2 regions of the Gilliamella sp. B3801 genome follow, and region 1 is predicted to be linked to the other one. Evidence: riboswitches for the same ligand, from Rfam matches in the RefSeq annotation. Region 1 holds a riboswitch; the other holds the start of a gene.
The links. A riboswitch is a leader RNA that binds a small molecule or an ion and turns the genes downstream of it on or off. The one in region 1 is predicted to bind preQ1.
Positions count from the first base shown of each region.

Region 2: linked by a shared signal. The riboswitch ahead of queF (preQ(1) synthase) and the one ahead of queD (6-carboxytetrahydropterin synthase QueD) in region 1 are both predicted to bind preQ1.

Region 1 is NZ_JAFNNR010000006.1:143,861-150,841, forward strand. Features, by position in the region: gene alr (alanine racemase) at 1-178, opposite strand, end outside; gene J3U14_RS07135 (DeoR/GlpR family DNA-binding transcription regulator) at 420-1,181, shown strand; gene J3U14_RS07140 (Cof-type HAD-IIB family hydrolase) at 1,219-2,022, opposite strand; gene clpB (ATP-dependent chaperone ClpB) at 2,363-4,933, opposite strand; PreQ1 riboswitch class I at 5,217-5,262, shown strand; gene queD (6-carboxytetrahydropterin synthase QueD) at 5,266-5,688, shown strand; gene J3U14_RS07155 (7-carboxy-7-deazaguanine synthase QueE) at 5,691-6,305, shown strand; gene pgeF (peptidoglycan editing factor PgeF) at 6,659-6,981, opposite strand, start outside.
Region 2 is NZ_JAFNNR010000001.1:316,503-323,483, reverse strand. Features, by position in the region: gene J3U14_RS01355 (7-cyano-7-deazaguanine/7-aminomethyl-7-deazaguanine transporter) at 116-799, opposite strand; gene queC (7-cyano-7-deazaguanine synthase QueC) at 997-1,656, opposite strand; gene queF (preQ(1) synthase) at 1,684-2,157, opposite strand; PreQ1 riboswitch class I at 2,160-2,204, opposite strand; gene J3U14_RS01340 (DUF1090 domain-containing protein) at 2,444-2,881, opposite strand; gene coaA (type I pantothenate kinase) at 2,899-3,837, opposite strand; gene yihI (Der GTPase-activating protein YihI) at 4,005-4,493, shown strand; gene hemN (oxygen-independent coproporphyrinogen III oxidase) at 4,774-6,177, shown strand; gene rsmC (16S rRNA (guanine(1207)-N(2))-methyltransferase RsmC) at 6,267-6,981, opposite strand, start outside.

The DNA of each region.
Region 1 (6,981 bases):
TTGCAACCCCAAAGTAGTCGACCTTATCGGATAATAATTGAGCAATGCCAGCAATCCCATGACCATAAGCATTTGCTTTAAGAATAGCCATTAAGGAGCTATTAGGTGAATTTCGTCTCACATACTCAATATTATGCAGAATAGCTTGACGATTAACATTAACGACAGCAATAGACATTACTTCCAACCTAACTCAGGTAAAAAAGATATTTTAATTTCTGTTCTAAATAATAACAAATAAAATATGAAAGGTTAATCAAGTTTTAATACAAAAAAACCACACAATCAATAAGTTAATTAAAAAATTCGGGGGCATAAGTAATTTATCCTTTTAAAAAATCATAGGATAATTCGCTTAAAAACGGTATGATCATTAAAGATATTTTTAGAAATCAGCATAATTTTTTAAAGGATATTAGATGATTGATTATAATGCATTCCCTGAACAACGCCAATCTTTTATCCGGCAGCTTTTGACTGAAAAAGGGCGTGTTGTCAGTGCTGATTTAATTAAATTGTTAGGGGTTTCAGAACACACGATTCGTCGAGATTTACAAAAACTAGCCCGTGACGGTGTTTGCAAGCGTGTATATGGTGGAGCAGTTAGCCATTTAAAACAATCAGCCACATTTGAAACTCGTATTAATCAATGTGTAGACGAAAAATCTTCAGTAGCAATAAAATGTGCAAAATTAATCAAAAATAATTCCTGCATTTTTATTGATACTGGTTCCACCTATTTAGCAATGGCAAGTTATATCCCACAAAATTTGACATTAACGATTGTCACCAATTCTCCTCAAATTGCTTCGGTCTTAAGTAGCCGTACCAATGGCGAGCTCATTTTATTAGGTGGCAAAGTTAATCCGTTAACGGGGGGAACAATGGGCGCTGATACCGTTAATCAAATCCGAAATATGGTCTTTGATCAAACCTTTATTGGCGTTTGTGGACTTGACCCGCATGCGGGGTTAAGCGCAGTTTATTATGATGATGCCTGCTTCAAAAAAGAAGTCATTACGCAAAGCAATGAGGTTATAGCCGCAGTGATTGCCGACAAAATGCAACAAGTTGCTCGCTATAAAGTTGCCACTTGTGAAGATATAGATATCATTATCGCTAGTCGAGATAGCAAAATTGAGGGCTTTGAAGATTTTAATCTCAAAATAGAAATCGCTTAATAGATTCAGCTGTCATCAACTCAATCTGAGCATGCCATCATTTGCTTTGCAATTCAATTAGTTGCTTTATCGTATTCAGTACCGCACTATCATCATTGAAACCGGTGATAAATTTAGCGACAGCTTTGGTTTCTTCAAATGCATTACGCATTGCAAAACTATACTCCGCTTGTTCAAGTAATTCTATGTCATTGTAACCATCACCAAAAGCCATGGTTTCATGATAATTTACCTTAAGTAGTTGTTGTAATTTTTTGATAGTATTCCCTTTATGAACATCATGCTGAGTGATATCAATCCATGTAGCTTCAGATACCACTATATAAGCTTGGTTTTCAAAAGGGGTTAAATGCTGTCGAGTTTGTAAACATTGTCCTTTTTCATCATATACAGTGATTTTGATAAAGTCATCAGCGATATGAGTCAGATCATCCACTTCAATTATGGTTGCATAAGAACCTCGGACTTTAGCTTTTAATCGTTCAGGTAAATGGGCTTTGATGACGGCTCCTTGAGCAGTACAAGCAATGATAACGTGCGCTTTACTAACTTGTTCCAAGGTTTTTATTATGCTCTGTCCTAATTCGTTAGGTATGAATGAGCGATAAATAAATTCACCTTTATGTTTTATGGTCGTTGCGCTATCACCGACTATCCAGATTTTGTCGCTGTAATCACCAAAGAGTTCTTCAACCCGTTCACATTGTTTACCGGTACATGCCACAAAATGAATTTGTTGTTCAGCCATGAGTGCATACACTTGCGAAAATAGCTGACGGTCATAATCACCTTGGCTATTTAAAAATGTCCCATCTAGATCACTTATGATCAATTTAATCATTTTAATATCCTTTCTCATTGCAATTTCATTTAATCAATCAAGATATGATTGATTATGATGTTTTATGATCGATTTGGCAATATTGTAATCGTTCAGGATGAGATCATGATCACAAAAAATGAAGTCATTTAAATTCTATTGATGTTTTTCAATTAGGAAATACTCAATATTATTAACATTTTAAAGTTATTATTAGTGCAAATGAGTTAAAACGAGAATGGATCGATTGATTATTGAGAGATCTAAAATTGTCGATGACTTATTTACCGCAATATACACTGTTAAAGTGACGGATCGGTACAATAAAAAAACCGACCACTAAGGTCGGTTTATTTGTTGATTACTGTTTAGCTTCGATATTATCACCTACTAAATCCAAATGAATGGTTTTACCTGGTACTAATTTACCAGACAATATTTGTTGTGCTAATGGGTTTTCAATTTCTTGTTGAATAGCGCGTTTTAACGGTCTTGCACCATAAATTGGATCGAAACCAACTTTAGCAAGATGTTCTAACGCTGCATCAGAAATATCCATTTCATAACCTCGTTCATCTAAGCGTTTTTCAACATGTGCCAATTGAATTCTAGCAATCGCTTTGATGTTTTCTTGACCCAGTGGATGGAAGACCACCGTTTCGTCAATACGGTTGATAAATTCAGGTCTAAAATGTTTAGTTACCACTGTCATAACTAATGCTTTCATTTCGTCATAACTAAGCTCAACTTGTCCTTGAATTAAATCAGAACCCAAGTTAGATGTCATGATGATAACCGTATTGCGGAAATCCACTGTACGACCTTGTCCGTCAGTTAAGCGACCATCATCTAAGACTTGTAATAAAATATTAAAGACATCCGGATGCGCTTTTTCCACTTCATCCAGTAAAATCACTGAATAAGGTCGACGCCGTACAGCTTCGGTTAAATATCCGCCCTCTTCATAACCGACATAACCAGGAGGCGCACCAATTAAGCGAGCAACGGAATGTTTTTCCATGAATTCAGACATATCAATCCGTACCATTGCATCTTCACTATCAAACATAAAGTTTGCCAATGCTTTACAAAGCTCGGTTTTACCCACACCTGTTGGACCTAAGAATAAGAAAGACCCAATCGGTTTATTCGGATCAGAAAGACCAGCACGGCTACGACGAATAGCATTTGCTACAGCGACTACGGCTTCATCTTGCCCAATAACACGTTTATGTAAAGCGTCTTCCATGTGTAATAATTTATCTTTTTCGCTTTCAAGCATTCTCGAAACAGGAATACCCGTCGCTTTCGATAATACTTCGGCAATCTCGTTATCGGTCACTTTGTTACGCAATAATTTCATGGTTTTACCTTCTAATTGCGTAGCTGTTGCGAGTTTCTTTTCAAGTTCCGGAATTTTGCCATATTGCAATTCCGACATCTTGTTTAAATCCCCTGCTCGACGAGCTTGTTCTATCTCAGTGCGAGCTTTTTCCAACTCTGCTTTGATATTCTGAGTGCCCGAAAGTGCAGCTTTCTCTGATTTCCACTCTTCTTCAAGTGACGCATAATCCTTTTCTTTTTCAGCAAGTTCATTATTTAACATCTCAAGTCGTTTTTTACTGGCATCATCCGACTCTTTTTTAAGCGCTTGTTGCTCAAGTTTAAGTTGAATGATACGTCTTTCAAGACGATCTAATGATTCTGGCTTAGAATCCATTTGCATACGAATACTCGATGCAGCTTCGTCAATCAAGTCAATAGCTTTATCTGGCAACATACGATCTGAAATATAACGATGCGATAAGGTTGCCGCAGCCACAATGGCTGGATCGGTAATTTGAACATGATGATGCAATTCATAACGCTCTTTCAAACCACGCAAAATGGCAATGGTGTCTTCAACAGTCGGTTCAGCCACATAAACTTTTTGAAAACGACGTTCCAATGCAGGATCTTTTTCAATATATTGACGATATTCGTCAAGTGTTGTTGCCCCAACGCAGTGTAATTCACCACGAGCTAATGCTGGTTTTAACATGTTTCCGGCATCCATAGCACCATCGCCTTTACCTGCACCGACCATAGTGTGAATTTCGTCGATAAACAGAATAATACGACCTTCTTCTTTAGCGATATCTTTAAGGACAGCTTTCAAACGCTCTTCGAACTCACCGCGATATTTAGCACCAGCAATTAAGGCTCCCATATCCAAGGATAAGACACGTTTATTACGTAATCCTTCGGGGACTTCACGATTCACAATACGTTGTGCTAATCCTTCAACAATCGCAGTTTTACCCACACCCGGTTCACCAATTAACACAGGGTTATTTTTGGTACGACGTTGTAACACTTGTATCGTACGGCGAATCTCTTCATCACGCCCAATAACTGGATCGAGTTTACCTTGTTCTGCACGCTGTGTTAAATCAATAGTGTATTTTTTCAACGCACCACGTTGATCTTCTGCATTTGGATCATTCACGTTGTCGCTTCCTCTTAATTGATTGACTGCTTGAAGAAATTTATCTTTAGTGACACCCGATTTTTTTAGGATATCGCCAAGGCTCCCTTTTTCGTCTAATGCAGCTAATATAAATAGCTCTGAAGAGATATAACTATCTCCATTTTTTTGAGATAATTTATCGCATAAATTTAAAACTTTAATTAAATCTTGAGAAGGGATAACTTCGCCACCGACACCCTGCACTTGAGGTAATCGGTCAATGGATTGATTTAATTCTTGTTGTAAAATGGCATTATTTGCCCCAGCAGCTGCCAATAATGGATTAACACTACTGCCTTCTTGATTAAGCATTGCTGAGAGTACATGGATAGGCTCTATATACTGATTATCTTTACCTAATGCTAAAGACTGCGCATCAGCTAAAGCTTGTTGAAATTTGTTTGTGAGTTTATCTAACCTCATATTATCTATCTCCTTAGCAATAAATTTGGCATAAATGATTAAACACTTATACCATTTGCATAATGACTAAATGAGTGTGGAAGGAAAAATTTCAAGAGCTTGTCAAGAATTTTTTTACAGATAATAAAAATTAACTTACGCAAAACATTTTAGACCTAAAAATGATAAATTTAAATATATTTACAATCGCATCCTAAATAGGATATCCGGTTTCAGATAATCATTGAAAGGTGACAAATAACTTGATATCTATTATATTAACCGCTTTCTTTTGTTAGGTTATCTAACCGTGGTTCGTGATCCATCCCACGAAAAAAAACTAGGAATGTAAAATGTTCAAAATTGCCAAAGAGTTCCAATTTGATGCTTGTCACATGTTAGACGGGCATAACAAGAAATGTCATAACCTGCATGGTCATACTTACCGTTTAATTGTCGAAATTAGTGGTGAACTCATTAAAAAGGGTTCCAGCGAAGATATGGTAATGGATTACGCTGATCTCAAATCCATTGTAAAAAAACATATTATTGATCCGTTCGATCATGCTTATCTTTACCACCAAAATAATGTTAATGAATGCCGTATTGCTAACTTATTGCAAGAAATGGATCGAAAAACATTCGCTTTTCCGTGTCGAACAACCGCTGAAGGAATGAGTCAATACATTTTTGATTGTTTATCGAACTATTTACCCATATCCAATATTAAACTGTGGGAAACCCCAAGCTCATACTGCGAGTATCAACGGGGTTAACTATGCTTGAGTTTCGTATTGTTGAAATCTTCGAATCACTGCAAGGCGAAGGTTATAATACCGGTATGCCCGCCATTTTTATTCGCTTGGCAGGTTGTAATCTAAATTGTTGTTGGTGTGATACCAATTTTCGCCAATATACCCGTTTCACATTAGATCAACTTCTCGACAAAGTGAAACAGTATAAAAGCAAAAATATCATTATTACGGGTGGCGAGCCAACCTTAGTTAAAGATCTATCTAAATTACTCTTCCCCCTTAAACAAGCGGGTTATTTTATTGCTATTGAAAGTAATGGTTTAGGCAAAGTCGACGCTTTAATTGACTATATCGCTCTCAGTCCTAAGTTTTGCTATCAATCACGTTATCAAAAAATAGTTCAGTCAATTGCTAATGAAGTGAGAATCGTTGCTGAAAATCATCCTGACTTCATTTCGTTTTGCCAATATATTGAACAAAATATTCAAGCTAAACGCTATTACTTATCGCCTTGTGAAAGAAATGGCGAGTTTAACATGCATGACACAATCATATTACTTGGACAAATTAATCAAAATCGTATTGAAAATAAATGGTTACTGAATATTCAAACGCATAAATTTGCTAATATTGAATAATTAATCACGAAAAAGCACATCTGTTTACCGTTAACGGCTCATAATTTTGCCCTGAACGATTGTAATGATTATATAACTTAATAATTTAATAAAGTTTTTGTTACGAAAATAAGAATAACATGTTTGAACTTTGCATACTATTAGCCAAGATTAACTTGCTCAAAACATGAAAGATAAATTTTTAATGAAAATTAACTTAACTTCACTAAGTTAAACACGTAAGAATGATTATTTAGCTGGCAGAAGAGAAGTTTTATATTTTAAGTCACCAAAATAGAATAACTGAGGAACGTCATGATTGGTTTCTTTATTTGCCAGCTAATCTGAGAATGTTTGCACCATTTTTTTAAATATCACTCAAACCAAATCATTGATGCCATTCTTCCTGTTCGGTTTTCTCGTCGATAAGAAAAGAATTTATCTTGTTCTGTATAAGTACAATAATCACCACCAAATATTTTATTTACACCTATTGAATTCAAACGTTGTTTGGCAATTAAGTAGAGATCGGCCAAATATTTTTGCTCTGGTATATTGATTAATTTAAATGCACTTTTTGCTTCTGGATCTATGGCCTCAAATTGTTTTTTTATTTCTTCCCCTACTTCATATTTTTTGGCACTTATGGCTGGTCCCATCCAAACCATAATTTCGGATGGTTTACAGGAGAATTTTT
Region 2 (6,981 bases), on a different contig from region 1:
ACATATTGTTAATAGAAATCATTGCCATTAGATGAAGAGACAAAACTCATTTATTCATGAAAATAAATGAGTTTTGTAAATAGTGGAAGGCGCTTCGTTACAAAAGCGAACAAAATTATGAATTGGCGCTAGCTAACGTCATTAATCTTTTCATTAAAAAATTTAAAATAACACCATAAAGGGGTAAGAAGAATAATCCACAAATTAAAATTTTAAAGCTATAGTCAATCGAGGCTATTTCGATCCAATGATTCGCCATAAATTCGTCGTTACTTTGATAAAAGGCAATAGCAAAAAAGACAATAGTATCAATACCATTACCTAATACCGCTGACGCCGAAGGCGCAACCCACCACGCTTTATTTTTTCGTAAATAATTAAACACGGTAATATCCATCAGTTGCCCAACCAAATAAGCAGCAAAACTGGCTAATGCAATACGAAAGACAAAACTGTTAAAATCACACAACGCTGAAAATCCCATCCAATGCCCTTCGAAAAATACAACCGAAATAGAATAAGAAAACAGTAAGGCCGGTATCATGACAACAAAGATAATTTTTCTGGCAAGGCTGGCACCAAATACCCGAATGGTTAAATCGGTGGTTAAAAAGATAAATGGAAAGGTAAATGCTCCCCATGTGGTATGAAAACCGAAGATATCAAACGGGATTTGTACCAAATAATTGCTTGATGCAATAACTAAGATATGAAAAAAAGAGAGCCAACAAAGTGCTTTACGCTGCTGAGCTGGAGTAAATTTTTTCTGTAATGAGTCTGAGTGAATATTCAAATACATATTCGTTTCCTTTTTTGAATGGGGTGAGAGAACCCATGATGTTTAACATAAAAATAATGTAATTAAGGTTAAAAATGTCGGATTACCTGAATTTAATTACATCGATATTTAATATTGTTAACTTGTTATACAAAAATACTTTTTATACAAAATAATCGTTGATGATTTGCCTGCATTCATTTAACCGTCAGACACGACTATGTTGTGACATCGGTTAAATATTGATTTAACCCTTTTTCACGCAGCTCACAACTTGGGCACTGACCACATCCGCCGTCAACCCCGTAATAACAAGTGTGAGTGTGTTGTCGAATATAATCAAGATAACCGAGTTTATCAGCCATTTCCCATGTTTGCGCTTTAGTCAGATACATTAAAGGGGTGATGATGTTAAACGTGTAATCCAAGGCTAAATTCATCGATACATTCATGGATTTAATAAAGATATCTCGACAATCCGGATAACCACTAAAATCAGTTTCACATACGCCAATAATAATATCTTGAATAGCGTGTTGTTTGGCATAACACCCCGCTAACAATAAAAATAGCATATTACGCCCGTCAACAAAGGTATTCGGATAATTCCCTTCTTGAGCGGCTTTGATTTCTTGTGAGTCATCAATCAAGGCATTATTGGTCGTTTGTTTGATCACTGAAGTATCAATAAGGGTTTGCTTTACACCAAGGTCGTCAGCAATCCATTTGGCTTTTTCAAGCTCAATGGCATGTCGTTGACCGTATTGAAAGCTGATTGTTTCAACGTTTTCACGTCCATAATCAGCAATGGCTTGCAGTAGGCAAGTGGTCGAATCTTGCCCACCTGAAAATATCACAAGTGCTTTACGATGTTGCATTAAAAAATTCCTGTTAGGATGATGAGATTAGCGATTATCGACTTTTTCAGGATAAAGATCGTGATTAGCTAAACGATTAAGCGCAATTTGTTCCCAGTGAGTACCGTTTTTACCGTAATTAGCATAAGGATCAATAGAAATACCACCACGTGGCGTAAACTTACCCCAGACTTCGATATATTTGGGATCCATTAATTTGATCAGATCTTTCATGATGATATTAATGCAATCTTCATGATAATCACCATGATTACGGAAGCTGAACATATAAAGCTTAAGTGATTTACTTTCGACCATTTTAATATTCGGTACATACGAAATGTAGATCGTTGCAAAATCAGGTTGACCGGTGATAGGACAAAGACTGGTAAATTCTGGACAATTGAATTTTACAAAATAGTCATTACCAGGATGTTTATTATCAAAGGTTTCCAGAATTTCTGGACAATAAGTTGTAGGATAGCGAACAGACTGATCGCCTAGTAGTGTAACGTTACTCATAATTTTCCTTAGTTTTTTTGCGTGGGAGGTTTACGAACCACGTGATAAGGCGCACACCTTACCTTTTTTTGTGATAAAAGTCTAGCCTATTGCTTAATCACTCCGCATAACGGCGTTAAACGCAAAGTTAACTTAATTTGCTTGAAAATTGGGTCATTTTGGTTAAACAATAGCAATGCGTGTTGAATAAGAAAGTTGTCATCATCAACGGGATAACTCACAACGTTATCACTATTTTGATGATGACATTTGGAGGATAATGTTAATAAAAGCTAAAAACTAAGATTTACTTCGATTTCACTGCTTTGTAGAAGTTGTCCAATTTATCTTTAGCTTCCGCAAGTTCTTTTTCAGCATCATTTAATTTTGCGGTTTTTTCGGCAATTTTTTGGTTATCACCTTTGAGTTTTGCCTCCGCTAAATCTTTTTGTCTTTCTGCCACTTTTTCAGTCTTATCAGTAATATTCTTTTTGTATTCGGCTTCTAAATTATTATCTTTACAATGCATTTTGACATTTAACAATGCTTTTTCTAATCCTTGAACACGTTCAACATTATCTGTTTTTTGAGCTTCAGTAATTTGTGCTTCAATTGCCTCTTTTTTGCCGGCACAGGTTTGCCCTTCATGATCATCAACGTTTGCGGCACAAACACCTAATGTAAGGGTTGTTAAAAAAGAAAGCAGTGTTAATTTACTTACAGACGACTTAATTGTTGATTTCATAATAATTCCTCTTAAGTTTATTTTCTTAATTGAACACAATCGACTTTATGGTTTTTGCCTTTCGTTAATATTAAACTTGCTCGCTCTCTTGTCGGTAAAATGTTTTCGATCAAATTTAATTCATTGATTTCTCGCCAAAGACGATTAGCGATATTTATCGCTTCTTGCTCTGGAAGCTGTGAATAGTGATTAAAATATGAGTTAGGATCACTAAAGGCGCCAGCTCGAAATTTTAAAAAACGATTCACATACCAATCATGTAGAAGCGACAAATCCGCATCAACATAGATTGAAAAATCAACATAATCCGAAACAAAGACTCGGTTGGTATTTTGTGTAAAATTTAAGGTTCCTTGTAATACGTTTAATCCTTCTAAAATGAGAATATCAGGACTATCTATAACGATTTCTTCATTATCAACAATATCATAAACCAGATGTGAATAGACGGGTGCTTTAACTTGAGATTGACCTGATTTTACATCAGCAACAAAATTGATCAACCTTTTAATATCATAAGATTGTGGAAAGCCTTTTTTGTTCATTATGCCACGCTCTTCAAGATATTTATTAGGATATAAAAAACCATCCGTTGTGACTAATGCAACTTTTCGATGTTCAGGCCAACGACTTAATAGTGCTTGTAAAACGCGTGCAGTTGTACTTTTACCTACTGCTACACTCCCTGCTATACCGATAACATAAGGGATTTTTTGGGTTTTACCTAAAAATTTGGCAAGAACAGCCTGACGGCTAAAACTATTATTAATATAATAGTTGAGCAATCGGGATAAGGGTAAGTAAATTTCGCTGACTTCATCTATGGACAAATCTTCATTAATCCCTTGCAATGAGGTGAGTTCCTCAGGGGTTAATGTCATGGGTTCAGCATTACGCAAACTAGCCCATTCTTGGCGGCTAAACTGCATATAAGGACTAAGATGATTTTTCATCATGTCGTGTTCTCAAATTCCATCTATTTAAATTCATTGGGTTAAGATTATACATAAATCTTAACTTTTACAATCATAAATTAGCATTAATGCATGATCGTAGCTATATTGAAGACTTACTGATAAAATAGCCTAAATAAATATTTGTCCTAATATTAAACAGAGATTATATGTTAAAAACCAAATCGAAACAAAAACCGAAAAAAACCCGTCAAGAGATTAATGAAGAATCTTGGGCACTCAAGCGAAAACGCAAACATAAAGGCTTACCAAGTGGTTCTCGTTTCAATAATGAAACCCAAAAAAATAAACCAACTGCTAAAACTGTTAAAGATCCACGCATTGGTAGTAAAAAACCGATTTCGTTAATTGCTGATGAATCAGTGAAATCGACCAATAAAATCAAACAACCGAAAACGCAAAAATTAGTTTTATCACCCGAGCAAGAATTGGAACAACTGGAAAACGATCCTAAATTAGAGCAATTACTTGATTTAGTCGAAAGTGGAAGCCAATTAACAAAAGAGCAACAAACATATCTCGATACTAAATTAAATCGTATCGATGAATTGATGCAGCAACTCGGTTATAGTGTTGATGATTTTGAAGATGAAGAAGAGAAACAAGAAGATATTGTAAGTTTATTGAAACGTAATTGACGTCATATCTGAACAAATTTACATTAATTTATTGTGATATATAATGCAATGAATTTGTGATAGTTTGGCTGTTAAAATATCAACATCAATCTGTTCCGTCGACTGAATGTACAATCAAATATTTAATAATGAGAGCCAATCATTATGCCTATGTTAATCATGCTTAGTTTATATATTGGACTATTTATTTGTACTTTACTCTATCTTCGAAAAACGAATCGGATTAAATTTCGTGTTAAGGCAAAACAGAAAACGATTTTAAAAGGTCATGGAAAAAGTCATGTCAAAGACAAAATTAGACGAAAATAATAGCTTAGCAGAAGCACAATTGTGGGATCAAAGTTTAATTGAAAAATACAATTATTCAGGCCCACGCTATACTTCTTATCCTACTGCGTTAGAGTTTAATGAAAATTTTAGCCAACAAGACTTTATCTTGTCCGCCACCCGCTTTGCGGATAGACCTTTATCGCTTTATGTTCATATCCCATTTTGCCATAAACTTTGTTATTTTTGTGGGTGTAATAAACTGGTTACCCGACAAACCCAAAAAGTCACCCAATACTTAGATATACTGGAACGGGAAATAGCTTCACGTTCTCAGTTATTTAAAGATCGCACCGTCACTCAAATGCATTGGGGAGGCGGTACACCGACTTTTTTAACGCATGACGAGATTACTCGACTTATTACCTCGTTAAAAAAGCACTTCAATTTTGATACCCACGCTGAACTTTCAATCGAAATCGATCCAAGGGAAATTACCCCACAAACTATCGATCATCTAGCCAATTTGGGCTTTAATCGATTAAGTATGGGGATTCAGGATTTTAATCATGAAATACAGAATTTAATCAATCGTGAACAAGATGAACAACTCATTCGATCCTTGATCCTTCAAGCAAGAAAAAACCGTTTTCATTCTATCAGTTTAGATCTTATTTATGGATTACCTAAACAAACGGTTGACAGTTTTACCGAAACATTGGATAAAGTGATTGATATCTCACCCGATCGTTTAAGTGTCTTTAACTATGCCCATTTACCTAGCCGATTTGCAGCACAACGTAAAATTAAAGACCACGATTTACCTAATGCTCATGCAAAATTACAGATTTTACAGACCAGTATTCAAAAGTTAACCCAAGCAGGGTATCGCTTTATTGGTATGGATCATTTTGCAAAACCGACTGACGAACTGGCAATTGCCCAGCAGCAAAATAAATTACATCGAAATTTCCAAGGTTATACCACCCAAGGAGAGGCAGATTTATTAGGGCTTGGCGTATCAGCAATTAGTATGCTGGGTGATAGTTATGCACAAAATCAAAAAGATCTTAAACTTTATCAACAACAAGTTGAATTAAGTGGTAATGGTTTATGGAAAGGGTTTTGCTTAAAGGAAGATGATAAAATTCGTCGTGATGTGATAAAACAGCTTATTTGTCATTTCTATTTAGATAAACAAGCGATTGAACAGCGGTATCAAATCCGATTTGATCACTATTTTGCCGAAGATTTAACCTTGCTTGACCCATTAGTCAAAGATGGATTAGTCACAGTAACAGACGATGCCATTATCGTTAATCCTAAAGGTCATTTGCTTATCCGTAATATTTGCATGTGTTTTGATAGCTATATGAGACAACAAGCACGGCAACAGCAGTTTTCAAGGGTGATTTAGTCACTAGTCAAACCGCCCTCTTTCGATGATGTATTAAAGGCAAAGTTACGGTAAAAACCGTAACTTTTTTTCTTGTGTGGAATTATCAGTTAATGACAAGCTAAATAAACTCTAAATTTTGTTGTTTGTGCAATGACTTCAACACTTTTGAAGGTTTCGTCTAAAATAGCTTGATAAGGTAAAAATGAGTTTGCCACAATACAAAGGTAACCATTTAGTTTCAAGTGTTTTTTCGCTTCTTTAATCAGTGTGTTTACTGCCGTATAACTGGTTTCTTTACCGTCATGAAAAGGGGGATTAGACACAATAAGATGATATTTATCATTAATATTTGAAAATACATCGCTGGCAACAACCGTTGCATCAATATGATTAGCAATTAACGTTGCTTTACTTGATTCAATGGCAGCAACGCTAACATCAGACAAAGTAAGATTGATTTCAGGATACAATTTACCCAACACGGTTGATAACACCCCTGCTCCGCATCCTACATCTAACACATTACCTTTAATAATATCAGCATGATCAACTAACGCATTTAATAGCAGTTCACTTCCGGCATCTAATCCTTTTTGACTAAACACGCCCGGTAAACTCTTAATCTCAATATCTTGATCTTCAATGGATAAATGATAATTTAACCACCATTCACTAAGATCAAATGCCAAACGACTTTCAGCTTGAAAATGATACAAACCACAACGCCTTGCGCTGTCAATTTTTTGGATGACACCAAAATCAGCGAGAAGCGACTCAACACTTTTCACCCCCGTTCGATTTTCACCAACAATAAAGATATCA